Regions from separate parts of the Psychrosphaera sp. 1_MG-2023 genome, predicted to be linked through region 2. Evidence: predicted binding sites of a transcription regulator. Region 2 holds the regulator's gene; each other region holds the start of a gene.

Region 1 (10,165 bases), on a different contig from region 2:
TCGTGCCCACTTCCCGTATCGACAGGAATAGTAACGGCTTTATTATTTTCATCAATTTTTACAATATGTATTCCGTTTTTTCTAATAATGAGTGCATCACGATTTATCAACTTCACTAAAGTTGAATCTTGGAATTCAACTCTAACATCAACTAATTCTCCTGAAGCCCATTTAGCAGCATCTGCTCCAAGCAACAACGCTCTAATTTCAAATGTTTGAGAGCGAGTATCTGTTTGTGGAATAATCGATGTTACTTTACCAGTTGTGGTTTTATTAGCTCCGAGAGTTTCACCATTCAAAAATACGTTTTGGTCAATAGCGGCGTGGTTTAAGTATTTAATTGGCAAAAATAATCTCACTTCCTGCTTAGTCAGATCTAAAAGGTGAACAAGTTTATCTGCACGGTTTATTTCACTACCTGGTTTTTCAAATCGTATGCCGACAACGCCTGTAAACGGTGCATAAATTGTCGCACGTTCAATTTGGTTTTCTATTTGTTCTAATTTATTACGAGCAAGATCAATATCAGACTTTGCAAGATCAAGTTTATTTTTAGTTAGGTCAATTTGATATTGTGCTGTGGCATCGGTATTAGCCAATGATTGATAGCGTGCCAGTTCAATTTTTTGAAAATCAACATTTACCTGTGCGCGATCAATAATCAACAATTGCTCTGAACGACTTAACTTTAAAGGTTTCAAGTCAAATTTCGCAACTATATCGCCTTTATGCAATAACATTCCAGGTTCTGCGACATACTCTAATCTACCAGAAATACCAGACGTTAATGTTACATCGCGTTTACCTACTATAGTACCGTGAACATCCACGGTTGCTTGAAAGCTTTTTTCCTGGATATGGTCAACTTTCACTGGCACAGATGCACTCGTTGAAGTAAATGAAGTGGCCATAAAGGCGATGAATAACATGGCATTATAAAAACTTAACTTATTCATTAACTTACCTATTTCCCAATTTTTTGTCATATGTTTGTAAGGTTTGGTTAGCATGTATTTCGCCTTATAAATTGCTGCAGAAAGCACGACTGGATTAACATCAAGACTAACCATTTACGATTGAATAATCGGTATATCACCGCCTTGTTTTGTCGCTACCAGACTTCCGCGTGGCGTAAGCAACAATAAGCTTGGCATAAGTATTAATGTAAATGCTGCACTAATAGCCATCCCACCTACAATAACGGTAGCTAATCCTCTATATATTTCAGAGCCTACTCCAGGCATTAACATAAGTGGTAACATTCCGAACAAGCTTGTCAACGTGCTCAAATAGACTGGCCTGGAGCGAATTAACACCGCCTTTTTAACAGCATCTCTTATTGGTAACCCTTCCTTCTCTGCAACTCGGGTCTGATCAACCAGTAAAATGGCGTTATTAACCACTAGTCCTAGCAAAATAATAAAGCCAACCATAGTTAATAAATCCAATGACTGAACCGTAAAAATATTTAATATTGCCATTGCAATAATGCCACCAGCGATTGCCATCGGCATAACTAGCAACACCAGCAAACTATCCCCAGCAGACTTAAACAAAGCAGTCATCAGCAAGAACAAAATAAACAACGCCAACGCAAAGTTAATTGCCATGTCTTGAATTGCAGAATTCATTTTTTGCGCATTCCCTCCCAGAATGACACTAGCGTCCCCTTCCAATGTGCTACTAAGTTTTTCGATAACTTGATGAGTCAAGATAACTTGAGCTTCCTGTAAGGACATATCTTCTGGTGGCGTAACTTGAATCGAAACTGTTCGTTTCCCATTGATTCGTCTTAACTGAGAAGGACCAACGGTTCGAGTAATTGTTGCTAATTCACCTATTGTTTGGACACCTGCGTCAGGCGTGAAGATAGGCAAAGTAGCTAGCTCTTCCGGCGAGGACCACGTGTTTGATCTCAGAATAACATTTAGCCTCTCGTTACCATTGAAGTATTCATTAACAAACATCCCACTTGTAAATGCTTGAATCGCCTGCGCTACATCTCGTCTGCTCAATCCTGCCTGTGTGATCCTGCGATCATTAGGTTCAATCCGAAGTTCTGGCTCTGACATATCTAGCGCTGGAAATGGCTGAGCAGTTGCACCAGGCATCGTATCAGAAATCAAAGAAATCCCTGTTTTAGCCACATCAAATAAGTGCTCCAAATCAGAACCGGTTAAGTCAATGCTAATCATCCTTCCGTTACCACCATTTGCAACTTGGATCATTGAGCCTCTAAATAGAAATACTTGTGTATCTGGTAAATCTGCAAATATTTCTTTTCTTGCCACATCCATCAACTCAACAACTTTTGTAGGGTCATCTGAATAAACAAAGCCACCGGCATTTGCCCCAAACACATAAAAGTTAAAATCCTTAATCCTTGGCTGTTTTTCACCTAAATAGTAAGGCATTAATCTTTTTTTGACCCTACTAGCAATCTCTTCTTCCATAAATTCAATATTGCCACCAGGTGGGGTAATTAGACTATAAAAGAATCCATCTGTAGGTGCTCGAGGCATGAAGTCGGTTTTTGGCAATAACAAAAAAACAACAACGACAGATCCTACTAATATGCTAGACACCCACCCTATTTGTTTTAATTTTGTATTAGTTAATTTATCTATTAAATTAGCCAATTTCGTCCAGTAAAGAGCAAACCTATCCTTTTCAGAAAAACCAGAAAATAAATATTGATTAGCTATAGGTATTATTGTTAAAGCACTAATTAGTGATGCAACAACTGCGATTGAAAGCGTGAGAGCCAAATCAGAAAAAAGTTGCCCTTCTATTCCAGCCATAAATAGTATCGGTAAAAAGATTGCAACACTTGTTGATGTTGACGCAAATAACGCCCCAGAAACCTGTGTCGCCCCACGAATTACGGCTTTTTTATTAGAAAGTCCTTCAGACTTTAGCCTAGAAATATTTTCCTGAACGATTATGGCTGCATCTAAAACCAAACCAACTGAAAACGCTAAACCAGCTAGTGATATTACATTTATTGTTCTATCAAATGCGCCCAATGCTAAAAAGGCCATCATCAATGAAACAGGAATTGTCGAAGCAATTACCAAGGTCGGTTTTATCCCTCTAAAAAACAAATACAGGATGCCCAAAGCTAACAAGACACCCAAACCTAAATTGCTCTTGACTAAGTCCAATGCATTTCGAATGTGAACAGAAGCGTCGTAACTTAGCTCTATACTAAGTCCCTCCTTCCCCAAAGCCCCATTATTAAGCTCATCAATTGCTTGGTTTATTCCATCTAAAACCGCGACCGTGTTAGATTCATTAGTACGAGATATCGTAATATAGTAGGCTGGTTTGCCATTACGTAACGTTAATGACTGCCTATCTGTATAGGTTTCACGAACCGTGGCAACGTCTCGCAGGTAAATAGGTCGATTATCACTATATCCAATGCGCATATCGGTCAGATTATCTGGAGAGTATTTTCCAGTGAAACGAACTGTAAATTGTCGGCGCCCTACATTTGCCACTCCGCCTGATACGTCAGTGGCACTAGAAACAGTACTTGCCACCTGTTGGATTGGAATTCCATACGAAGCAAGTTTATGGGGATTAAACTCAATTCGGAGTTCTTTTGGCCGCTGACTTTGCATATTTACCGCAGATACGCCTGGTATTCGAGTTAACCTAGGTTCTACAATGTCATCCAGTACTTTCTGATATTCCGCCATATCATGGCTTACATCACCTGACTGCGGAACAACGAGTAATGACGCTGCCGCGGCCCCTCCACCGCCAGCTCCATTTCCACCGCCGCCAGCTACAACTATAGGCTCCATAGCATCTATCGGCAGAGGTGGGGCTTGATTCAGGCTAGTCAATACATCCAACAATGCTTGTTGCATATCAGCGCCAACTTCAAATGTTAAATTAATTGATCCCCCACCTCTAGATATTTGAGTCGTAACTTCCAACGCTCCAGGTGTGTTTTTTACTGCATTTTCAATAGGCTCGATAATTACGGACTCTATTTCCTCAGGTGCAGCTTGCCTCCAACCTGCAAAAATAGATATTTGTGGTTGCTCTATTGTGGGTGTCAACTGTATTGGAAGCTTGAAAATGGTAATTGCACCAAAAAGCATTATTAAAACAATGATGACCATTACACTGGCCGGATTAGATAGAGAAGTCCGCGTTAAATTCATCTTTGCCCACAAAAGTTACTCAATAATTACTTAATCTTAATCTTAAAATTTGAATTACTAAATAGTGAATTAATTTCAATTCACCGTATTGAGTTGAATGCGTGTTTATGCGCGTTGATATACAAAATATTAATATTTTGTAACAAATACCCTGAATATTGGCTCAAGATTTACACCAAATTCATAATATTCTTAGTAGCAGATGTAGATGTAGATGTAGATGTAGATAATAAAAACAGGCGTAGCGTTCAGGCTATATTAAGATGGGCGTCTAGAGGTTTTTGTTCATTCATAAAGTATTTTGCCTGGGTTAAATTAGGTCTCCGTTTATGGTTTTGAAGTTTTGCATATTTTGTAATTGAACTTTCACAGCCAACAGGGCCTCTGAAAAATTCTTCAAATGAATTTGTCAGCTCCAACCATTTAGTATTTTCAAATCCCAATTGCCCTAAAAGTGAATTTTCATGAATAGCTCTTGCTGTTTTATCATTCAATTTATCAATAAAACAATCAGCTGTATTTTGCACTAAATCTATATAAGCTATGGTGTCCAAAGTAAAATCTGAGCTATCGTTTTTACTAAATATTTTCAATTTACTAAAAGTTTTCCCGGTCGATGCCGCATTCAGTTTGTGAAAAATACTTGTATATTTTGAATCACCTAACGTTTTACATACACCAGCGCGCAGAGGGTTCAAATCTATATAAACCATGCAAGCCAAAATAGCAGAATTATCTAAAAGCGCTTGAGATTTAAACCTGCCTTCCCAAAAACGTCCTGTGCAATTATCTTCTCTATTCGCTTTTCTAGCGATCCCCTCATTTAACACACGCATAAACCAACTAATACAGGATAGACGCCCGCGGTAAACTTCTGCTGTGGCTATTACAGCTTCCTGCTCGGTTTTCGTTAAACTTTGAGCTCCATCCTTTGCATATTTTCGGGTCAACACAGTTCCTTTGAAAATTTGATGCCACCGCCATAATACCTCCAGTGTAGTCCAACTTTCAGCCTGATCAGTCTTAACATGCAGTAAGCTATGGGTATGGTTGTGCATAACTGCGTACGCACAAACTTCGATTGCAAATATTTTAGGAAGTTCTAATAACCGTTTTTCAACCCAAATACGCCTATGCTCATAATTAACCCCAGTAGTTTTATCGACACCACATAAATACGCTCGTCGAACACAGCGTGAAATACAGTGATAGTAAGGAGTAGCGATAATTGAAACCTGTTTATGTCGAGCAAGTGCCATTGAGTTCCTTACAGTTTAGATGTGGATGCTCATCCTTGAGCATATTGCTTCCTGCTGTAACAAAGTTGTTCGCCTTGTTATTGTTGCTTCCTGCAAAATTAAATAAGTAAATATTTAACCGATTTGCTTCCTGCGATAACAGAATGATGCATTTTATTACCTGTGTCACCTGTACCTAGGTACAGTTTTTAAAAAAAAATATTAGACTGCAACTCGATTTCGTTAACTTGGAGTTGGTTACCTAATGAAACATTAGTTGGGTGTCTGCTAAGTTTTATTTTTGTGAGTGGGTGTCTGCTAAGTTTTATTGTCTGCTAAGTTTTATCTGCTAAGTTTTGAGTGAAGTCGTCGAAAAATAGTAATAAAATCGGTCCATGGGTAAGTTTATAAACTTGATGATTTAACCTATTCCTAAACTGCCTAAACAGATACAAATTCTTATTGTTATCCTTTTATTCAAACTGGTAATCTAAACCCATATAGATTTGAAGAAGTATAAAAATGGAAAATAACAAAATAGACAAAGTTGCTATTGTAGGTGGCACACACGGCAATGAACTTGCCGGGGTATATCTAGTTAACGAATGGTTAAATAATAAGGATTGTGAGAGGAACTCGTTTGATACTAAATTATTACTGGCAAATACCAATGCAATTTCAGCAAACCGCCGATACCAAGACTCAGATTTAAACAGGCAGTTTTCAGCAGAATCACTATCCGATTTTAGTTTAACAAATTATGAACAATCCCGAGCTAAGGCGATAAACTTACAAATTGGACCAAAACACGATCCAAAGTCAGATTTAGTCATTGATTTACACAACACAACGTCAAATATGGGTCCAACGTTATTGGTACCGCAAAAAGGTCGATTTTACGATCTTTTGTCACTGTATTTAAAAAGTGTTATGCCCGAAGTTATTATTTTTCTCGACGAAGATCACAAAGAAAATGATGAACACCATTTGTTATGTACTGTTGGACGTTATGGTGTAATTGTCGAGGTAGGTCCTGTGCCACAGGGCGTTTTAAAACACGAAGTTAACGACCAAATGGCCAGAATGACTCAACATATTTTAGATTTTGTCGAGCATTATAATAATGACAGCTTACCAACGTTACCGGCAAGTATTGAAGCATTTCGCTATTTAAAAAGTATTAAGTTACCGCTAAATTCAAAAGGTGAAAGAATCGGAATGGTACATAAACATGTTGAGGGCGGGGATTTTAAGGAATTAAAGCCTGGAGATCCCCTATTTGTCTTATTTGACGGTTCCGTCAAATATTTTGATGAAGCCGTATCGTTGTATCCGACGTTCATCAACGAAGCTGCTTATTATGACAATAATTTGGCGATGAGTTTATGTGAAAAAGTAGAGATTACAAATTCATAAAATTTAGTGAGAAAGCTTCAATATAGCTATTGAAGCTTTCTAATAATATTCGACCTTTTTAATTTTTCGCGGTCGGGTTTCAATTCGATATAAGTCATAAACCAGTGACATATCTAACTCTAATTCAGTTGCATAAGTATCGCCAACTGCATAGGCTTTAATCACTTTAGCACCTCTAATAACACCTTCAACTCTTGAACGCGCTTTATCATCAGACGATATTAAATTTTTCATACTTGTTTGCCCTTGAACTTGATGACCATATACCTGTTCTGCTAGTTCACGATAGGCATCAAGCTTTGACGCTCTCATAGCCATAATGTTTTTGATCTGTTCATTATCACCCGGTTGAGCACTTATCGGAGCGTAGCCTATAGATCGTAAAACAGGAAAATGATCTGGTTTTTCGTACTCCCAAACAACATGTTTGTCTAAAAAGTTCGAACAGGACGCAATAAAACACACCGTTAAACTCATTAACATTGCTCGTATAAACTTCATTATTCGACTCCTACTGAAATATAAAGGCAGTTCCAATATAAACTGATGGCTCTCAATTTCTTAAACTTCTCATTTAGTATCCTTACCATATACAATATTTAAGCCAAAAATGTAGCCATTATAGTGTGAAGGCAATTTATTTTGAGCAAGTGGTCTAGTTATTGCTAATTTAAACCCTAAACGCAGACATCTATTGAATAAAATCGATTAAGTGACATTTTTTTGTCACTTGAAATAACCTGGTACTTTTTATGAAGCTATTTACTCGTCTAGTATTACTGATGTTTACACTACCATTTTTTGCCCATGCTGAATGGTATGAGGCCACTGGACAGGCAAAAGTGCGCCATGGCGACGTACGAAGCGCAAAAAACCGAGCTGTTCAAGACGCTTTGAAGCAAGCGATGTTATTTTCAGGCGCTAATGTTTCAAGTATTCAAAAAATGTCTCACGGCCTACTAATAGATGATCAAGTTAGCATTAATTCTGTCGGCGCTGTCAATTCTGTTGAAATTGTAGAAGAACGGCAAAGAGGTTCATTTATAAGCGTCACTATTCGCGCCGACATATTTCCTTCCGACCGCGAATGTTATGCATCAGAATTTGGCAAAAAAATCGCTATTACACAATTTCCAATTCAACACTGGCAAGATGCAAAAGTTGGCGAAATTTATGGATTAGAAAAAGAAGTTCCTAGGCAACTAATGAAAATGTTTCAAGCCGGTGCGAATACCATTTACCCAATTGCTTGGTTTGATAAAAAGCTAAATATAAATGCCGAATTTGAACAACAAGGTAAAGTGAGATATCAGCTAATCGATGCTGTAGCACAAAACGCAAATGCCCAATTTGTGATGTTCGGTCGCATTAGTGACATTTCCTTTGGCGATAAAACCAATTCTTTTAGTTTTTGGGAAGACGATCAGTTTGAACGATACTTTACGATGGAGTTGATCATTGCTAACGCTCTCACGCACGAAATTCTATACCAAAACAGATTCCATACGGCTGCCGACTGGACATTCGATCATAAAATGTCTGTAAACATTAGTAGCACTCAATTTTGGAACTCAGAATACGGTCACGCCATTAAAAGACTCTTAACTGAAATAAGAGATGATATCCATAGAAATTTAAATTGCCAAAAACTGCAAAGCAAAATATCTGGAATCAAGGATGGTGAGCAAATACAGATCAACATCGGTGCAGGTCAAGGTGTTGCTATAGGTCAAGAATATCGAGTCTCTTATCGTTCAGACACGATAGATGATTTGGGTAATCTATTAACCAATATCGTCATTAGCCCTTATAAAGAAAGAATTGTAAAAGTATACGAAAATTCAGCAATTGCTGAGTCTACAGACACCGACTTTATGAGTAATGTACAAATAAACGACATTATTGAATTGCAATCTTGGGATACAGACTGGTAAACGCTTAAATTAATTACTTTTTCATTAAAATTGTTTGTTTTATCAGAAATTACGATTAAGGTTATAATCAGTTAGGATGATAAATTAAGTTTGGAGTGTTTAATGGCTATAGATGGTATTTCCCAAATTGATGGATTTGATACTGGACTGGGAATAAAAAATTGCATGGATGATGAGTCGCTATATTTGTCTATTGTGGGAATGTACGTGACTCAATTGAAACAAAATGTAATTGACCTTCAAGCACAATTCGATCTTTCAGACTGGGAAAGTTATGGAAAAACGTGCCATTCTATAAAAGGAGCCTCTGCCAGTGTAGGTGCTGTGAAAATTCAGCAAGAATCGTCAGTTTTAGAAGCAGCAGGAAAAAACTCAGACGAATTAACAATTTCAGATCTACATAACGAATTTTTACAACTATTATCAACCACATACGAAGCACTCGAATCTTTGTAAAACGTTTAGTTACTCTCAGGGGACTGACTAGAAATACATTCCCCTTTAACTGGGCAATTTCAGCCCCTTCAATTTTTTTGTTCAAAATAAATTCCCCTATAAAATTTCACACCTGAGCAAATAGCAAAATATGTTTTAGATTGGATATTAATCACTTAATTGCGGTGGGTGTCTTTGTTATTACTTCCATGTCGTTGGATGCCTGCCGTTTGAAGTTACAAAAAATCAGTGGGTGTCACGTTAAAAGGTCAACTTCACAATCACTTAATATCGGTGGGGTCTTTGTTATGTTTGGTGGGTGTCTTTGTTATTATTTGTTATTACTTCCATGTCGTTGGATGTCTGCCGTTTGAAATTGCAAGATATCAGTGGGTGTCAACGTTAAAAGGCCAACTTCACAATCGCTTATTATCGGTGGGTGTCTTTGTTATGTTTCGCTTCACAATCGCTTATTATCGGTGGGTGTCTTTGTTATGGGATGTCAATTTAACATTTAATAAACACCCTTCGCTAGGCATGTAAACTTAACTATTTACCTGTCAACAATGCAAGTTCCATTACCCGACCCATACCTTTTAATCAAAATACACGAACAAACATGAGATGGCAGTATGCATGGTAATAGTGAGAAAAATTCAAAATTTGCACAAACTCAGTGCATGCAAGCACAAGCTTATTTTACCTTCAAAACCCCTACAAAAACAAATGACGATAAAAAACAGCAACTTACAAACAAGAAGTCGATGAATCTCCCTTGATTTTGTGTTGGTATTCTACTTGCAGTACCCAAGTCATCAAAACATAAAGGCTCATGCCTGCTTCGCTAGAAGCCAGAAGAAATTCTGATACCAATGAAGGTGGTCAAATCTGACCGGTAGTTTCAACGACGAAATTACAACGCTCTGTCTAGCTTTACTAAATTCTAAAATTAATAAAGGTTTCA
Region 2 (10,165 bases):
TCAAGCCAATTTCAGCTGTTAATGCCGAACCTGCACGGCCAGCAAACAGCAATGCGGTAACAACCGGCCCTAATTCTCTTAATAGTGCCAATGACACCATAGGACCTAAGCTATCCTCAGCGCCGTAATCAATTAACACAGTATAGCCTTGTAAGGCGAGTACCATACCGATAAATAAACCTGACACTAAAATAAGCACAAGTGACTGAACGCCAACCACATGTATTTGCTTAATTAGCAGTGGAAACGCTTTTTTGAAATTTGGTTTACCACCAAATAAAGCACCAAATAAAAGATACGTCGCCCGACCAATTGCCGCGAAACTACTTAACGTACCCTTACCTAAATTTTGCAACCAATCCATCTTAATCCTGCATTAAATCTTGCTTGATAGGCTGAGCGTTGTAATGAAATGGCACCGGACCATCTGACTCACCCCTTAAAAATTGCTGGACCAAAGGTGACTCACTCGCCAATAGTTGCTCTTTAGTTCCATGCCCAATAACTCTTTTATCGGCAACGATATAAATATAATCAGCAATACTCATCACTTCTGTTACATCATGAGATACCACAATGCTTGATAAGTTCAATGACTGGTTTAAATCTCTTATTAAACGAACCAATACGCCCATAGATATTGGGTCTTGTCCTACAAATGGTTCGTCGTACATTATCAATTCTGGATCCAGAGCAATTGAACGTGCCAAGGCAGCTCGTCTTGCCATACCTCCGGATAACTCATTTGGCATCAAGCTGTGAGCACCACGCAAACCAACGGCCTCAAGTTTCATTAAAACCATAGTTCGGATGATCTCTTCCGGTAACTTAGTGTGTTCTCGAATTGGAAACGCCACATTATCAAAGACCGTCATTTCTGTGAATAACGCTCCACTTTGAAATAACATGCTCATTGTCTCACGAACTTTATATAATTCCGAACGACTCAAAGAAGGGATATTGTGGCCATTAACAAGAATTTCACCCGAATCAGGATATAATTGACCGCCAATCAAACGCAGCAAGGTTGTTTTGCCTATACCACTCGGTCCCATTATTGCGGTCACTTTACCTTTAGGAAAGATCATAGACATGTTGTCGTAGATCAATCTGTCGCCTCTAGAAAACGTCACGTTTTTTAGTTCAACATGTGGTGATTTCAACCAATCTGAGGGTTGTTCACTGTTTTCTAATTGAGAGGTCAATCGCAACTCCGATTCTGACATTAATAGTGGCTCCATATGATGTACATTGTATGAGTTAAATAGCGATTATGCTACGTCTAAAACGTTAAAAAATGTAACGTAGCTATATTGACGAAAAATCACGCAAAAAGTTTCCTAAATGCGTTAAATCAACGATAATTCTTTGCTTTATAATTCTACAACCGCCACAATATCAGGCAACTATGTTTATCGATATGACTTAATTTATGTTATCTGCCTCAATAATTTTAATTCTTTCCTTTGCGGTACTCGTGTGGAGCGCCGACAAATTTGTATATGGAGCTTCTGGATTAGCCAGAAATCTGGGCGTTTCTCCAATGATCATCGGCTTAACTATAGTTGCAATGGGCTCATCTGCACCTGAAATAATGGTATCAGCCAATGCGGCATTAAATGGTGCGACGGATACCTCCGTCGGTAATGCACTTGGTTCTAACATTACAAACATACTTTTAGTGCTTGGCATTACAACGATGGTTCGCCCACTGACAGTATCTTCTACCACCTTATATCGTGAAATGCCGATTCTATTAGGATTCACATTACTCGCTTGGTATATCTTATCTGATAATGTTTTAAGCTTTAACGAAGGAATCGGCCTGTTGGTTGGCTTTTTTATGTTTATTGGCTTTCTCATTTTTTTGGCTAACCACACTAAGAACCCTAACGACCCTTTACTTGCCGATAACGACGACGAAATCCCGTCAGATCTACCAACCTTATATGCCGTGTTATGGGTCATCGCCGGGTTAATCATGTTGCCACTTAGCTCCCACTTTTTAGTCGACTCTGCAGTGATCATCGCTCAATTCTTTGGCATTAGCGACCTTGTTATTGGATTAACAATTATCGCGATTGGAACCAGTTTGCCAGAGCTTGCGGCAAGTGTAGCCGGCGTATTAAAAGGCGAAGATGACATGGCAATTGGTAATGTCATCGGCTCAAACATATTTAATATCCTAGCCGTATTATCGGTTGGTGCCCTTATTCATCCGAGTGAAATAGACCCGAACGCCGCATCCCGTGATATTTTTGTCATGATCGGAGCAACAGTCGCTCTACTGTTTATGGCAATGAACTTTAAAGGCACTCGCAGAATTAATCGCGTTGAAGGCGGTTTACTGTTAGTAGGGTTCGTTGCATACCAAATTGTCTTATTTAGTTAATTTAAGTCGTTATTATGAATTCGTTAATACAATCAGGTTTACAAGTTATTGCGATTGAAAAGGCCGCTATTGAGCAACTTTCCGATTCCATAGACATCAATTTTGCAAATGCATGCGAACTAATGTTGGCGTGTAAAGGGCGAATTATTGTTACTGGAATGGGCAAGTCAGGTCATATAGCCAACAAAATAGCGGCGACATTAGCTAGCACAGGGACACCAGCTTTTTATGTTCACCCCGGTGAAGCAAGTCATGGCGACTTAGGTATGTTTACCGACGCCGATATAGTGTTAGCGTTATCAAACAGTGGTGAAACAGCCGAAGTCATTTCGTTATTACCGGTGTTAAAACGCATTGGCTGTGCAATTGTCTCTATGACTGGAAAACCAAGCTCAACACTAGCCGTTAATTCCGATGTGCACCTTTATGCAGGCGTTAAACAAGAAGCCTGCCCACTCGGACTTGCACCAACAGCATCGACAACAGCGAGTTTAGTTCTTGGCGATGCATTGGCCGTGTCAATGTTAGAAGAACGTGGGTTTACCGCGGAAGACTTTGCCCTTAGTCACCCCGGCGGAGCACTTGGCCGTAAGTTATTACTCACTAATAAAGATGTAATGCATACTGAAAAACGGATCCCGTTGGTCACTGACCAAGCGACATTAAAACAAGCGATCATCGAAATGTCAGCCAAAGGACTTGGTATGACGGGGATCACCAATGACCAGGGACAATTAGCGGGTATTTTTACCGACGGAGACTTGCGTCGTTGTCTAGATCAAGACAAGCTCGACATGTCCGCCGGTATAGTTAACTATATGACTCGTAACTCAATTTGCAGCGCCGCAAATATCCTTGCCGCTGAAACTTTGCATATTATGGAAGAAAAAAAGATAAACAGTCTTTTTATAATCGATGATAATAACTTCCCAGTGGGCGCGATAAATATGCACGACTTATTAAAAGCAGGGGTACTTTAAATGCGCAGATATGAAACTTGGTATCAGGCAATACCAAATGATGTTGTCGCTCGCGCGCAGCAAATCAAATTATTAATATGCGATATCGACGGCGTTTTTTCAGACGGAACCGTAATCCTAGCCAACAGTGGTGAAGAATTAAAAGGCTTTAATACCAAAGATGGTTATGGCATTCGTTCTTTAATAGATGCAGGTGTTGAAGTCGCGGTAATCACGGGACGCAAATCAACAATTGTGCAAACTCGCATGAGCAGTTTAGGTGTAAAACATATTTACCAAGGTATGGACCAAAAACTAGAAGGTTACGAGCAACTAAAATCAGACTTAAACTTAACCGACGAACAAATCGCATACATTGGTGATGATTTTCCAGATGCTCCGGTAATGTTAAAAGTTGGCCTTGCAACCGCTACAGGCGACGCGCACCCATATATCAAAAGCATTGCTCATTTAGTAACGACATTAAATGGTGGACGAGGTTCTGTAAGAGAATTAACCGACCTACTGATCATGGCGAACTATGGTGAAGAGTACATTACCGAGAATATCACCGGAGCAAGTCTATAATGTTAGCCCGTGGCGTTGTTGTTATATTGTTTTTGGGGATCGTTGCCGTTTTATGGCAGCCCAATTTCGCGCCACAATCGCAAATGCCTTTTGACTTTGAAGAAGAACTGATCCCGGAATTTACCGCTAAATTGCTGCATCAAGAGTTGTTTGACTCTAATGGTGAACTGCAGCAAGAAGTGTTTTCACAAAAAATGGAGCACTTTTCAGAGTTGTCCCTAACTCATTTTATTTCACCTGAATTTATAATTTACCAAGATAAAAAACCATTTTGGCGACTCTCCGCACAAATTGGCGACATGCAAGAAGGTATATTAACCTTAGATAAAAATGTCATCATGGTACAACTTGGCGAAAAGTCATTGATCCAAACCATAACAACAAATTTTTTAGAAATTAACTTAGACTCTAACTTGGTAACAACAGACAATCCGATTACGATTACGGGTGATAAATTGACAATTGTTGGGCAAGGTTTGGTTGCAAATTTAACTGAAGGCACGGTGACACTAACTCATCATGTGGAAACGCTGATTAAAGGTAACAAGTAATGACATTCAAGCGACACGCGTATATCGCCACAATATTGGTTGCTCTATTTAGTATGGCCGTTTCGGCAAACAGCGAAGATTTGAAAATAAAATCGGACAATCAAGATCTTAATTACAACAACAATACGATGTATTTTAAAGGTAATGTTGTTGTTTCTCAGGGGCCTATATCAATTAAAGCGGATGAGCTATTTGTCGACACCCAGGACGGCACCGGTGAAAAATTAATTGCCAAAGGCAGTCCGGCTTTATTTACTCAAATCGACGAAGAAAACGGTAACTTAACCGCAAAAGCAAACGAGATTGAATACTTTGTTACAACTCAAACCCTTAAATTAAGTGGCGACGCAAAGTTTAAACAAGGTGGCTCTGAAGTACAAAGTGGCTCGATCGAATTTGACCTTGCTAAAAAGCGCGTAAAAGCGGATGGCGATGCCTCAACGGGTGGTCGAGTTACCACTACGATAAAAACAAAAAAGAAAAACGGCTAACGACGGAATTAATAACTCGATGACTAAATTAATCGCAACACATCTCGCCAAGTCGTATAACAAAAGGCAAGTTGTAAAAGACGTCAGTATTTCAGTAAATGCCGGTGAAGTCGTCGGACTACTTGGGCCAAATGGTGCCGGTAAAACGACAACTTTTTATATGATAGTTGGATTGGTTCCTAACGACAAAGGTAGCATTACACTTAATGATATTGACTTAAGTCACGAACCAATGCATGTTCGTGCTCGTCATGGAATAGGCTATTTACCACAGGAATCTTCGATATTTAGAAAACTTACTGTTTCCCAAAATATCATGGCCGTGTTACAAATGAGAAAGGACATCAATGCCAACCAAAAAGCCGATTTGTTAGATGATCTTATTGGTGAATTTCATATAGAACACATTCGCGATAGTTTAGGTATGGCATTGTCAGGTGGTGAGCGTAGGCGAGTAGAAATTGCAAGAGCGCTGGCTGCGGATCCTAAAATTATATTACTTGACGAACCATTTGCTGGGGTCGACCCTATATCAGTAATTGATATTAAAAAGATTATCCAACAACTCGTCGCAAAAGGGATCGGTGTTTTAATTACCGACCATAATGTACGTGAAACGCTTGATGTATGTGAAAAAGCCTATATCGTGAGTCATGGTGAATTAATCGCAGAAGGTACACCAGAAGAAGTCCTTGCTAGCGAAATCGTGAAAAAAGTTTACTTAGGTGACCAGTTCACTTTGTAATTTAGTGTATAACCATTAATTAGTATAATCTGATTGGAATTAGATGAGACCTTCACTTCAATTAAAAATGGGTCAGCAATTAACAATGACCCCACAATTGCAACAAGCCATAAGGTTGTTGCAGTTATCCTCATTAGAACTCCACCAAGAAATTCAAGAAGCCTTGGATAGCAATCCTCTATTGGACGCAGAAGACGAAAGTTTAAATCACGAAAAAAGCGAACAATCGATAGAAGATGTATTGGGTGAAACGGAAGGTCAAAACAAAACGACCGACGACGATACCGACTGGGCGCAGGAAGAAATAAATACCACTGAAGCACTTCAAACCGAAACCATCAGTGAAGAGATGTCTACGGACACAACATGGGATGACTACATGAGCGCCGCCCCTGCGAGCTCTGGCCCAGCATATGAAGGCGAAGACACAGTCTATCAAGGTGAAACCACTGACAATATTCAAGACCACCTCCGCTGGCAGTTAAACCTTTCTACGTTTACCGAACAAGATCTTGCAATCGCGACCGCCATTATTGACGGCGTCGACGAAAAAGGCTTTTTACGCCTCACCGCTGAGGACATCGTAGAAGCCATTGACATCGAAGATGTGGAAATAGAAGAAGTTGAAGCGGTACTTAAACGTATTCAACTATTCGACCCCGTAGGCGTCGCCTGCAGAGGGTTACAAGAATGCTTGTCGGTGCAATTGAAACAATTTTCAAATGACACGCCATGGAAATTTGAGGCCATAGACGTTATCGACAATTACATCGATTTACTGGCCAATCGTGATTACCGGACTTTACTTAGAAAAACCAAGTTAAAAGAACCCGATCTGAAAGATATTCTAGAACTCATCCAACAACTTAATCCAAATCCTGCAAGTGTCGTTATCAAAGATGAAATCGACTACGTCATTCCCGATGTAACGGTCGTTAAGAAAAAAGGTCGTTGGTTAGTAGAGCTAAATCCAAATTCCATGCCTAAACTAAAAATAAACGAACAATATGCATCGTTGTCAAAAACCTCAAAAAATACCAGTGACACGCAATTTGTACGTTCCCATTTACAAGAAGCTAAATGGTTTATCAAAAGTTTAGAAAGTCGTAACGATACGCTGCTAAAAGTATCAAACTGTATCGTGCAGCAACAGCAGGGATTTTTTGAATATGGCCCAGAAGCCATGAAACCAATGGTTTTGAACGATGTCGCAGAAATGGTCGACATGCATGAATCAACAATTTCTCGTGTGACGACTCAAAAATATATGCACACACCTAGAGGAATTTTTGAACTTAAGTACTTCTTTTCGAGTCATGTAAGTACAGAGAACGGTGGTGAATGTTCTTCCACTGCGATTAGAGCTTTAATCAGAAAGTTAGTTGCGGCGGAAAATCAGGCTAAACCTCTCAGTGATAGTAAAATTGCAGAGATCCTGGCTGACCAAGGTATTCAGGTTGCCAGACGGACTATTGCAAAATACCGGGAATCATTAAATATTCCCCCTTCAAACCAACGAAAACGACTGGTGTAAACACCTCTCTATATCAACAGAAGGAATTTTTTATGCAAATTAATTTAACTTGTCGTCATATAGATTTAACAGAGTCATTAAAAGAATACGTAGATAACAAATTTGCTAAATTAGAGCGTCACTTTGACCATATCAATAATGTCCATGTGATTTTAGACGTTGAAAAACTGAGTCAAATAGCTGAAGCAACCTTACATGTAAACGGTGGTGAATTGTTCGCCACTTCTGAACATAACGATATGTATGCCGCGATTGATAGTTTAATAGATAAGCTAGATCGACAGGTAATAAAACATAAAGAGAAATTGACCCGTCACTGATGGGTTTAAACTAAATAAACGTGACGCTAGGGACGGCGTCACAAACAACACCTTTTGGCGTAAGCAAAAGGTAGGCAGTTAACCAAACATGAATTTAAAATTATTACTTCAACCAGATTGCACCAAAGTTATTGCTGATTGTAAAAGCAAGAAAAAAATACTTGAACATATAGCTGAAATTGCGAGTGCGCAGCTGCCAAATTTATCTAGCATAGATATTTTAGAGAGCTTGATGAACAGAGAAAAGTTGGGCAGCACTGGTATAGGTAACGGAATTGCGATACCACATGGCCGAATAAAAAATTCGAGTAAAGCCGTAGCAGTTCTCTTAGTTACCCACAAAGGAGTGAATTACGATGCGATTGATAAACGACCTGTAGATATATTTTTTGCCCTGTTAGTACCAGAAGATCAATGCGACACTCATCTGGCAACATTGGCATCGATAGCAAAAACCTTTGACAACAAAGATGTTTTACGCAAAATTCGTAGAGCAGAAACAGATTTGGATTTATACAACATAATAGAAGCCGCCTAAAATGCATATTTTTATTGTTAGTGGCCGTTCAGGCTCAGGGAAGACCGTCGTACTGCGAGTGTTAGAAGACCTTGGTTATTACTGTGTAGACAACCTACCAGTAAATCTATTGCCAGCTCTATCGCACAGTCTCAGTCAAAATTATGAACAAGTTGCCGTTAGCATTGATGTTCGGAATATTCCAGAATCCGAGCAAGAGCTAGTCGAAAACCTCGATTTTTTACCTAAAAACGTTAATACAACGGTTTTGTATATTGACGCTAAAGACGAGGTTTTGATCCGTCGTTATAGCGAAACTCGTCGCTTGCACCCATTATCAAAAAAAGAGTCTGGCCTACCTGAGGCAATTCAAGAAGAACGCAAGCTCCTTGATTCTATTGCGACTCGTGCCGATTTGTTTATCGACACGTCAGATTTAAACGTTCACCAACTAACCGAAATGGTGCGCGAAAAAATTCTTGGTAAATCGGAAAAAAACCTCGTAATAACGTTTGAATCTTTCGGTTTCAAATATGGTGTACCAAACGATATCGACTTTGTATTTGATGCACGTTTTTTACCAAATCCACATTGGGAACCTGCTCTGCGGCCTTTAACCGGCCTAGATTTACCCGTAATAGAATTTTTAGAAGCCGAGCCATTGGTTAATAAATTTGTATTCCAAATTAATAACTTTATGTCGACGTGGCTGCCACATTTGGAACGAAACAACCGCAGTTATTTAACCATTGCCATTGGCTGTACTGGCGGAAAACATCGCTCGGTTTACATCGCCGAGGCACTTGCAAACTTATATCGCTCACGTGAAAATGACGTTAAAACGCGCCATCGTGAGATAAGTCGTTATTTGAAGAGTGAATAAACATGGAAATTAGTCGTACCGTTACCATAGAAAACAAACTTGGGTTGCACGCCCGTGCGGCCACCAAACTAGCGCAATTAGCTCAGGGATTTGAAGCAACGGTAACTATTCAACAAGCAGACAAAAAAGCCAATGCCGATAGTGTGATGGCATTGTTGATGTTGGCCAGTAACCAAGGTAAAGATGTGACCGTAATCGCGACGGGTAACGAAGCAAAAGTCGCTGTTGACGCTATCTGCGAGCTCATTAGCAATAAATTTGATGAAGACGAATAATTAGTATTTTGATTGTTTTAACTTAAATAAAAACAATCAGTTGCTATTAAAAAATGTCATTTTGAGTTAATATTGGCGGCGAGACCACACTTAGGTTTACGTTTCCTTTATATATTGGGCCAGCGATTGGCAATATATCCTTTATAGAAAGTAACTTCATCACACACTAAGGGTTTTATGGCAGAGCTTTTAGAGCAAGAATACAACATCCCTATCGAAGAACTTAATACTGCACTTAGCGGCGGTATGTTTGTGCACGTTAGAAACATGTTGGATTCGATGCCTACTTCAGATATCGCTCTGTTACTGCATTCCTCACCACCAAAATCTCGAACCGTAATTTGGCAATTAATCGACTCCAGTATCCAAGGTGAAGTTCTCGAAGAACTGTCTGAAGATGTGCGTAACCCTATCTTACGTAGCATGACCCCAGAAAAAGTCGCTGAAGCTGCCGGTAACTTAGACGACGACGACTTTGCCGAAGTTTTACGTGGTATGCCAGATACGATTTATCGTAAAGTATTAAAAAGTATGGACAAGCGAGACCGCAAACGCGCAGAGCGTGTGTTGTCCTACGAAGAAGATACCGCCGGTGCATTGATGAACACCGACACAATAACTGTACGTCCGGACGTAACGGTGGACGTCATTTTGCGGTATCTGAGATTAAAAGGCGCTTTACCTGAAGCCACCGATTATTTGTATGTCGTGGACAAAGACGAAAAATTTATTGGTGAAGTCTCCCTCGCGGCCTTGTTAACCAGCCAACCGGTTAGCCTAATTTCTGAAGTAATGGAAACCGATTTCGAAGTCATTCCTGCAACGATGGAAGAAACGGAAGTCGCGTCTTTGTTTGAACGGTACGACTGGATTTCAGCTCCGGTTATTGACGAAAATGGTTTATTGCTTG
Region 3 (10,165 bases), on a different contig from region 2:
TCAAACTCGCAAATGACCTTTTGCTTCCTTATATAGATGTTTATTTAGAAGAGTATAAAGAAGACAGCCTTGCAATCGTTGACCTTTACATATTAGTTGCTAAGTCATATCAGCGGAAAAGCAAAAATAAACAAATAAAGTATTACCAAAATGCACTATCTTTATTGGATAGCCATAAAGATTCTAAACCTTTACTTGTGGCAAATATTCAAGCGGATATTGGCGCCGAATTACTCTCTTTAGGTTCGCCAAAAAGCAGAGTCCTTATCGAAGCAAATGACTATTTGAGTAAACACTTGCCTGCGAATGAAAGACAACTTGTATATTCTAATTATTACACCGGAAACTACTATATTGCGACGGGGAAAACTGACAAAGCCATAGCAATGTTATCAAAAAACTTAGATGTTTTTTACAATCTAGATGGCCCGACTCACCCTTTAGAACTGACCACCCATGCTGTTTTAGTTAAAGCATATGAGAAAATTGGTGAAAGTGATCAGGCGACTAATCATTGTAAAGCCATTGGCCAAATGACGCCTTGGGATGATAACCAGTTGCCAAAGCCACTTTACCGAACGCAACCTCAATACCCTCAGTCAGCAGTGCGCTCTCGTAAAGATGGCTACGCTATTGTCGAGTTTGTGATAGATGCAAATGGCTTTGTAAAAGACCCTATTTCGACGGAATATGGCGGCAGTAAAAAATTCCAAAGGGCAGCAATCGACGCAGTTGAGAATTGGCGATACGCCCCTAAATTTGAAAACGGCGAGCCTGTCGAAGCAACTTCAAGGGTACAACTCGATTTTAAAATTGGACGTTAATAGCGTTCAAACGTTATTAATTAGCTTAGGTGACTATTGATATTCACGAGTCGCCTAATAAGTCGTTATGAATAAAGATGGCGATCTATTTGATATTTCTTCATTTTCGAAGCCAATGTCGTCGGTTTTAAACCTAATAATTCTGCAGCGCCGTTATCGCCATATATTTTGCCCGCGCTTTGACTAAGTGCTTTCTCAATATTCAATTTTTCCATTTCCTTATGCTGTAGCGCATTGACAATGTTAGGCAGCGACAGTGCGGTTTTAGCTACGCTTCTTGATGTTGGCTCTTGGCTTAAAAATTCAAAATTTAACTTATCACTCACTGCGAGTATCACCTGCCGCTCTATTATATTTTCAAGCTCACGAATATTGCCAGGCCAATTATATTGTTCAACGTGCTGCATCTGAGCGAGTGAAACTTTTAATGTTGGTTTGTTAAATCGACGACAGGCCTTACGTACAAAGTGTTTAACCAATAATCCCAAATCGCCACGACGCTCTCTTAATGGCGGAGAATTAAGTGGAAATACGTTAAGTCGAAAATACAGATCTTCACGAAATTTATTTTCAGCAACAAGCTGTTTTAGGTCTTTGTTTGTTGCGGCGATAACCCGTACATCCACTTTGCGAGTGGTAGACTCGCCAACCCGTTCAAATTGTTGTTCCTGCAAAACCCGCAATAGTTTACTTTGAAGCTGTAGCGGAATTTCACCAACTTCATCTAGAAAAATTGTCGCACCATCGGCTAGTTGAAACCGTCCTAATCGATCGGATACCGCGCCTGAAAACGCGCCTTTTACATGCCCAAAAAATTCACTTTCAAACAGTTCCGCTGGAATAGCAGCACAGTTAACCCGGATTAGTGGCCTTGCTTTTCTTTGGCTAACTTCGTGTATGGCTCGGGCAATTAACTCTTTACCTGTACCTGACTCACCGGTTATGAGTACATTTGCATCCGTCGGTCCTACAAGTTCGATTTGATGCACCATATGTTTAACTTGAGAACTGTTACCAATGATTTGGTGATGGTTAAAGTCTGCATTTAGCTCTTCTTTTAGATACGCATTTTCCATTTCCAAGCGCGCTTTTAATGAGTCCACTTGTTCCAATGCATTGCGCAGTTCAGACTCGGTCTTTTTGCGCTGGGTAATATCACGAAAAACCACTACCGCACCAACTAAAATACCGTTTTCAGTTACAGGAGTACTCATGTATTCAACTGGCATAGCCCGACCGGACTTACACCAAAACACCTCGTTGTCGACACTGTGCACCTCTCCGTCATGGAAGGCTGCGAATATAGGACATTGATGCGTGTGATAAGGAGAACCGTCTGCGTGTGAATAATGTATTGCCTCGTGAATATTAACGCCAATCAACTCTTCTTTGGTCCAGCCCAATAATGCTTCGGCAGCTGCATTAACAAACGTTGCGTTGCCTTTGGTGTCGACACCATAAATTCCGTCACCTACAGCCTTTAAAAGCAATTGATTTTGGCGCTCGATTTCTTCAAATACGGTTTCGTCCTGGCTCCAATGAAACATACCAGCTTGGTATTTTTCATTAAGCTTCGACATAAAACGTCTTTTATCGTTTTCAGCGCGTCGCTCACAACTCAATAAGATACAGTCATCAAGCTTGTTTGCGTTAATCTCAAGCCCGATAGATATGCCGCTTACCTGTATGGTCAATTCATCAGACCACGCCTGCCCTTGCTCCAAAATTTGCTGTGTAAATACCATAAACAAATCTAAACACTCAGAGAAAAACTGCGTCGCCGTTAATAGTTCAAGTTGCTGCTTATCGATGCCAAACATTAGCTCCGCTTGCTTATTGACACGTAATAGACGGTTTTCCCGCGGTTCTATCAACACCATTGCTGTAGGTGCTTTATGAAATAAGTGATTTAGCATTAAAAACCTCAAGTCGCGTTCGATGCAAAGCATATTCCCTCGCATCCGAAACGTAGGTGATATCGTTGTGTTCTTCTATTTAGTAATTAGACCTTCAATCTTTAAGCCAACAACGACATTTCGTTGAAATAACCACGAAAAATCGTTACCAACGAAATTTCGTGGTTGAAAAAAGAGCCATAAAAACAACATAACTTATTAATATACAACAACTTAACAACAACCTATCGTTTGGCACAAAAGTAGCAATAACAGATACAAGCACTAATTTATTTAACAGCTCTGCGGCAATTTGACTTAAACAGACTTACGCAGATCAATGAATGCACCACCTAGGTTCAATTCAGCCCAAATAGAATCAAACTGACAAAGGTATCAATATGAAAAGAATCGATGTAACAGAGTTAATATTTGCCATAAAAAAAGAACGCGACCTGACTTGGCAGGCAATCGCCGATGCAATTGGTAAATCAGATGTTTGGACTACCTCAGCGTGTTTGGGCATGAATAGTTGCCCACCTGAAACCGCAACTAAACTTGTAGAGTTCTTAGGATTACCTGAAGACGCAAAAGCTTCTCTTATGAGTTTCCCGACCAAAGAGTGGGACAAGTCAATTCCTCAAGATCCTTTAATCTACCGACTTTACGAAGTTGTGGGCGTTTATGGCGACACACTAAAAGAAGTTATTCAGGAAAAATTCGGCGATGGCATCATGAGCGCTATCGATTTTTCAATGGAAGTAGATAAAGAAGAAAACCCAAAGGGTGACAGGGTGATCCTAACTCTTAACGGTAAATTTTTACCTTATAAAACCTGGTGATCGATTTTGGTGCAATTGCATTCGAAGGACAATATTTACAACAAACACATTCTTTTACAGTGCAATAAAACGAGTCTAAAAAACCTTAAAAACAATAATTACAACAAGTTAACTTACTGGCATTCATTATGCTCTGTAAGTTAATAAAAATAATACACAACAATTTTCAAATTAGAATAGGCGAGAATAATAATGGCGTATATCGAACCAAGTGAGTTTGTCACAAAGATGGTCGACGCAGGTGAACAAAAAGTTTACATGTCGACGAAGGACACAATAATTAGGGCTTTTATGGCCGGAGCAATTTTAGGTTTGGCGGCCATATTTGCAATTACCGTTGCAACAAAAACGGGTAGCGCTATCTTAGGAGCCTGCCTGTTTCCGGTTGGTTTCATCATGCTTTATTTAATGAAGTTTGACTTGCTAACTGGTGTATTTACATTAGTACCACTGGCTTTATTTGATAAACGTCCCGGCGTTACTTTTGGTGGCGTAATGCGAAACTGGGGACTGGTCTTTATCGGTAACTTCGGCGGGGCGTTAACAACCGCATTTTTGATGTCCTTTATTTTAACTTACGGCTATTCAGCAGATGGTGGGGCTATTGCAGCAAAAGTCGCTTCAATTGGTGAATCAAGAACCGTAGGTTACCAAGAACATGGCATAGGCGGTTGGATTACAATTTTTATCCGCGGTATGTTATGTAACTGGATGGTTTCAATGGGTGTTGTTGGTGCGATGATTTCGACCTCTGCTGGCAGTAAAATGGCGGCAATGTGGATGCCAGTTATGCTGTTCTTCTTTATGGGCTTTGAGCATTCAATCGTGAACATGTTCTTGTTCCCGTTTTCTATGATCATGGGTGGCGACTTCACCGTATACGATTACCTACTTTGGAATGAAATTCCAACGGTATTAGGTAACCTTGCAGGTGGTCTATTGTTAGTTGGCTTGCCTCTTTACCTTACCCATGTAAAAACATCACCGGAACGTAAATTGAAAGCGAGCTAATTAGCTTCTAAAATTTATCTTTGCGACTCCGTCTGCCTAGCTAGCGGAGTCTTTTTTTAGGAATCCGACAATGAATCAACCTCTCGCAGTGACTATTGGTTATGCAACAAACAAGGGGTTAAAACCCGTTAACCAAGACTTCGCTGGCAGTGTTGTTCCTAAAGAACCTCAATTGAGCGCCAAAGGCATTGTCTTAGCGATGGCTGACGGCATAAGTTCTAGCGATGTTAGCCAAGAGGCAAGTGAGTCAGCCGTTCTGGGATTTTTGGAAGATTACTACTGTACGTCTGACTCTTGGTCTGTCAAATCATCAGCGCAGAAAGTGATAAGGTCAATTAATTCATTATTATGTGCTCAAACTCAAAATAGCCCTCACCGATTTAATAAAGACAAAGGGTATGTTTGTACCTTCAGTGCGCTCATTTTAAAGTCTAATACTGCTCATATACTCCATACTGGCGATACTCGAATTTATCGACTTGCTAATGGCGAACTAGACCAATTGACAGAAGACCACCGAAAGGTCGTTTCAACCGAGGTTAGTTATTTAACTCGAGGATTAGGGATAGATCAAAATTTAGAAATCGATTACCAAACTCAATCGCTGGAAAAAGGCGACATATACATTTTGGCAACTGATGGCATATATGAATTTATCGAACATGAAGTAATGCGTAAGATAATTGCCCATTCCATTACATTACAACACGCGGCGGGCGACATTTTGGCAGCCTGTTTAGAGGCTGGCAGTAATGACAACTTATCAATTCAAATAGTTAGAGTGGACCATGTCCCGAATTACGAATTAGAAGAAGTTCACCGACTTACGAGTTTGCCTTTACCGCCAAGACTTAACGCCCGAATGATATTTGACGGTTTTGAAATTATTCGTGAAATCTACATAAGTAGCCGTAGCCATGTATTTTTGGCGAAAGATATTGAATCTGAACAGTTAGTCGTTATTAAAACGCCTTCAACTGAATTGCGCTCAGATACCGCTTACCTTGAGCAGTTTATGCTAGAGGAGTGGATAGCAAAACGTGTAACAAATCCATACGTTGCCAAAGCAGTTCTCTCTAGTCGTAAACGTAATTACCTTTACTTAGTGACTGAATACATCGACGGCATTTCTCTTGAGCAATGGATGATAGACAACCCAAAACCCTCGTTAATTCAAGTTCGTTCAATAGTTGAACAAATTGCAAAAGGGTTACAAGCCTTCCACCGACAAGAAATGATCCATCAGGATATTCGCCCAAAAAATATTATGATTGATAGTAACAATACCGTGAAAATCATTGATTTTGGTTCAACCTACATTGCTGGGGTAAGTGAATACGACAACGAAATTCGAGGCACTATGCGATATTCTGCACCGGAGTATTTCTTAGGAAAAGCCGGTACACAATGCTCAGATCTCTATTCTTTAGCAGTTATAACTTACCAAATGCTCTCAGGCTCATTTCCATATGGGACCAAAATTGCGCAGGCAAAAAGCTTTTCTGCACAGAAAAAGCTTAATTACCAAACTCTCATTGATGATGACTCAGAATTACCCGCTTGGGTGGATGATGCTTTGTATAAAGCTTTGCAAATCGACCCACTACAACGATATCAAGTATTGTCTGAGTTTATACATGATCTTAAACATCCAAGTTCCAGCTATGTGTCACGCACTAAACCACCTCTGATTCAGCGAGATCCAGTGATGTTTTGGCAAGGAATAAGTTTTGGGCTGTTTATTTTGCTGGTTATCCAGTTAGCAAAATAGATTTATCAAGGGCTTTACCTTGGCGTATTTGAAACATGTTAGGGAGAGTTGGCAAACAACACACAATTTACATTGCCCATTGTTTGCCTTTATTGATTTTAATTAAAAATCGTCCGTATCATGGCTGAATAATATCTCAGCACCGGCTTCGATTTGTAACTTGAGACTTGCTACTTTTGGCAATAATCGTTGAAAATAGTAGCGACCTGTTTTTATTTTTGAACTCGCCAGCTTTTTATCTTCAACATCAGACACGGCCACCATCATTTTCGCCCACATATAGCCGTACATGACATAACCAAAAAGGTGCAAGTAATCAACAGATGCCGCGCCAATTTCGTTTGGATTTATCGCAGCTTTAGTTAATACCGTTGTTGTTACGGCAACGAGATCATCCACCGCGTCTGACAATGCTGCCATTTCCGTTGGAAAAACACCGCTTTGTTCTGCAATAAATTGTTTAATTTCAATGGCAAATAACTTAGCCGTTTCGCCACCATCCATCGCAACTTTTCGGCCCATTAAGTCAAGTGCTTGAACGCCATTGGTGCCTTCATATATTTGCGTTATTCGAGTATCGCGAACCAGTTGCTCTTGCCCCCACTCGCGCACATAACCGTGACCGCCAAACACTTGTTGCCCCGCGATACACATATCTAAACTGATATCAGTAACAAATGCTTTAGCTATAGGCGTTAATAGCTGCGCTTTTGCCGCTGATATTTTTGCTAGCGCTGGGTCGGGCTGATATTTAGCAGCGTCGAGTTGAGTTGAGACATAAGTAGTAAATGCACGACCACCTTCGTTCATAGCCTTCATGTTTAACAACATGCGGCGAACATCAGGGTGGACAATAATTGGGTCAGTCGCGCCTTCTTTCATGCGAGGTAGGCCTTTGCCCTGTCCTCGGTCTAGTGCGTAAGCGAGTGCATTTTGATAAGAACGTTCTGCCGCGCCAAGTCCCTGGAGTCCAACTAATAAACGCTCGTAGTTCATCATAGTGAACATGCACGCTAGACCTTTGTTTATTTCACCAACTAAAAACCCCTTTGAACCATCAAAGTTCATCACACATGTGGCGCTGCCATGAATACCCATCTTGTGTTCAATCGAACCACAAGTAACTTTGTTTTCTGAACCTAAGCTACCGTCATCATTAATATTAAATTTAGGAACAATAAACAGAGATATACCGCGAGACCCTTCTGGTGCCCCCGGTAATTTAGCTAATACTAAATGGACGATGTTGTCTGTTAAATCTTGTTCGCCACCTGAAATAAATATTTTGCTACCGGTGATTTCATAACTGCCATCGCCGTTATCAATTGCTTTGGTTTTTATTAAACCTAAGTCAGTTCCTGCGTGGGCTTCGGTTAAACACATGCTTCCGGCCCAAGTGCCTGCATACATATTTGGGAGATAAGTGTTTTTAAGATCTTCTGTGGCATGAGCATGGATTGCTAAACAAGCACCAGCAGTTAACCCGGGATAAAGAGCAAATGCTAAGTCAGCACTACACATCATTTCTTCGTGCATACCAGCCAATGTTTTTGGCATCCCCATTCCACCGAACTCTGGGTCTCCAGCTAAGCCAATCCAGCCCCCCTCAGCGATAACATTAAAGGCATTTTTATAAGCTGTTGGTGTCGTCACCGTGCCGTCATCCCAACTCACGCCGGTTTCATCGGCTTCTCGGCTAAAAGGTGCAATGGCTTGTTCAGTCACTTTTGCGCTTTCTTCTAGAATAGCTTTTGCTGTGTCTAAATCGATTGCTTCACTTAACGCGTCATTGTTGGCCCAAAATTCTTGGACTTTAAATACGTCAAATAGCAGGAAGTTCATGTCGTTGACGGGAGCTTGGTATTGACTCATGTTCTATCTCTTTTATTTATCGTTATTAACTGGTCATACTACTTAAGTAAAAAATTAAAACAAACGTTTGAATTAATTTTTTTAACTTTCTCGTATAAAGATAGACTCTGTTTGGATGTTTGCCCATATTGTTGTGATGGGTTACGCCCTCCTTCTTTATTAATTTGCCTAAACCTGCCAAATTACCTATTTTCTCAACAACTGTCGATGACTATCGAAATTCCCGCGATTTTAGCTCCAAGTTTTCAAGCTCGGGAGTCAGGTCAATTAACTTACCTGCGATAACATGGGTTACTTGCTGTTCTTTTTCTAAGATCCCCTTTACTTTTAAGACCTTAGCGGTGAGGTAACTTTGCTTTTGTGCCCTTGCTGTCGCTACCCAAACCACCACATTGGTATTGCCCGTATCGTCTTCTAGCGTAATAAAGGTCACCCCAGATGCCGTGCCTGGACTTTGTTTTCCGGTCACAAGTCCGACAACGGTAACGGGCGTTTTATGTTTAACATTGACTAAATCCGTCGCTGAGGTAAACCGACCTAGCCGACCTGACTGCCTTAACAATTGAATCGGATGTCGGTCCAAGCTCAGCCCTAACGCCGAATAGTCTTCAATCAACTCTTCATATTCGCTCGGGGCAATTTGATATGTTGAGGGCGTATCACTCACTTGAGAAAAAAGCGGTAAATCGTGTTCCATATCCATCATTTGCCAACGGCTCGAAAACCGGTCTCCAGAAATACTTTTAAGTGCATTGCTGCTGGCCAGCGCTTCGAGTTCGTTACGTGCAATAGACAATTGCTTTAGTTGCGAAACATGACTAAATCGACACCCTATGCGGTATTGAACGATTTTATCCACGGTAATTTTTCGAAGGCCCTTAACGAGCCTAAATCCGATACGTAGCGCTAACTGCCCGGCTTCCATTTGCAATTCATGATCCCAATTTGAGTGGTTGATGCACAAAGGCAAAACATAAATACGATGTCGCTGTGCATCTTGAACAAGCTGTGACGGTGAATAAAACCCCATGGGAAGACTGTTTAATAAAGCGCAATAAAAGACCTCTGGGTAATAATATTTTAACCACGCCGATACATAAGCCAATACCGCAAAACTGGCCGAATGCGATTCAGGGAAACCATATTCACCAAAGCCACAGATTTGTTTAAAAATACGCTCAGCAAATTCCAACGTATAACCACGGGCCAACATGCCCTCGGTCAGCTTAGTTTGAAACTTAGTGAGCTCACCGTTTTTTTTCCACTTGGCCATTGCCCGTCTAAGTTGGTCGGCTTCCCCGCCGGAAAAACCCGCGGCGACCATAGCAAGTTTAATGACTTGCTCTTGAAAAATAGGCACCCCCATTGTCCGACTTAATACATCCTTGACCGCCGTTGATGGATAACTGACCTCTTCTAATCCCATCCGCCGCTTCAGATAAGGGTGCACCATGCCGCCTTGAATAGGGCCAGGCCGAACAATAGCAATTTGGATAACTAAGTCGTAATAACAATGGGGCTTTAATCTAGGCAACATGCTCATCTGAGCCCGTGACTCAATTTGAAATACCCCAATCGTATCGGCGTTTGAGATCATCTTATACACATTAGGATCGTCACCGGTTGCGGTTATGTCGGCAATCGAAATGGTTTTTTGATAGTAGGTTTTTATCAAGTCAAAGCTTTTTCTAATGGCGGTTAACATACCTAATGCCAGTACATCGACTTTGAGCAGTTGCAATGTTTCTAAGTCATCTTTGTCCCATTGAATGACAGTTCGCCCTTCCATCGCTGCATTTTCGACGGGTACTAACTCATACAGTGGGCCGGCAGATATCACAAAGCCTCCGACGTGTTGCGATAAATGCCGCGGAAATCCCTTAATTTGCTCCACCAGCTCAACAAATTGCCTAGCTTTTAATGACTTGGGGTTAAGCCCTAGTTCAACAA

The links. The regulator sigma-54, encoded in region 2, starts transcription at its own class of promoters, with help from an activator protein. The targets are predictions, from matches to a motif close to GTTGGCACGNNNNTNGNNT.
Positions count from the first base shown of each region.
Region 1: a site for sigma-54 is predicted at 7,423-7,441, ahead of Q4575_RS17240 (LPP20 family lipoprotein). Genes of this name have one in related genera too.
Region 3: a site for sigma-54 is predicted at 2,971-2,989, ahead of cynS (cyanase). Genes of this name have one in related genera too.

Region 1 is NZ_JAUORW010000021.1:58,079-68,243, reverse strand. It holds gene Q4575_RS17260 (efflux RND transporter periplasmic adaptor subunit) at 1-956, opposite strand, end outside; gene Q4575_RS17255 (efflux RND transporter permease subunit) at 1,071-4,178, opposite strand; gene Q4575_RS17250 (transposase) at 4,427-5,437, opposite strand; gene Q4575_RS17245 (aspartoacylase) at 5,939-6,832, shown strand; gene Q4575_RS17240 (LPP20 family lipoprotein) at 6,872-7,333, opposite strand; gene Q4575_RS17235 (flagellar assembly protein T N-terminal domain-containing protein) at 7,585-8,766, shown strand; gene Q4575_RS17230 (Hpt domain-containing protein) at 8,869-9,222, shown strand.
Region 2 is NZ_JAUORW010000019.1:40,152-50,316, forward strand. It holds gene mlaE (lipid asymmetry maintenance ABC transporter permease subunit MlaE) at 1-364, opposite strand, end outside; gene Q4575_RS16395 (ATP-binding cassette domain-containing protein) at 366-1,226, opposite strand; gene Q4575_RS16400 (calcium/sodium antiporter) at 1,433-2,392, shown strand; gene Q4575_RS16405 (KpsF/GutQ family sugar-phosphate isomerase) at 2,407-3,372, shown strand; gene kdsC (3-deoxy-manno-octulosonate-8-phosphatase KdsC) at 3,373-3,939, shown strand; gene lptC (LPS export ABC transporter periplasmic protein LptC) at 3,939-4,490, shown strand; gene lptA (lipopolysaccharide transport periplasmic protein LptA) at 4,490-4,981, shown strand; gene lptB (LPS export ABC transporter ATP-binding protein) at 5,001-5,726, shown strand; gene Q4575_RS16430 (RNA polymerase factor sigma-54) at 5,770-7,260, shown strand; gene hpf (ribosome hibernation promoting factor) at 7,293-7,580, shown strand; gene ptsN (PTS IIA-like nitrogen regulatory protein PtsN) at 7,669-8,118, shown strand; gene rapZ (RNase adapter RapZ) at 8,120-8,980, shown strand; gene Q4575_RS16450 (HPr family phosphocarrier protein) at 8,983-9,255, shown strand; gene mgtE (magnesium transporter) at 9,433-10,165, shown strand, end outside.
Region 3 is NZ_JAUORW010000017.1:80,371-90,535, reverse strand. It holds gene Q4575_RS15750 (TonB family protein) at 1-824, shown strand, start outside; gene Q4575_RS15745 (sigma 54-interacting transcriptional regulator) at 890-2,740, opposite strand; gene cynS (cyanase) at 3,121-3,561, shown strand; gene Q4575_RS15730 (formate/nitrite transporter family protein) at 3,754-4,572, shown strand; gene Q4575_RS15725 (bifunctional protein-serine/threonine kinase/phosphatase) at 4,643-6,343, shown strand; gene Q4575_RS15720 (acyl-CoA dehydrogenase C-terminal domain-containing protein) at 6,446-8,215, opposite strand; gene Q4575_RS15715 (error-prone DNA polymerase) at 8,427-10,165, opposite strand, start outside.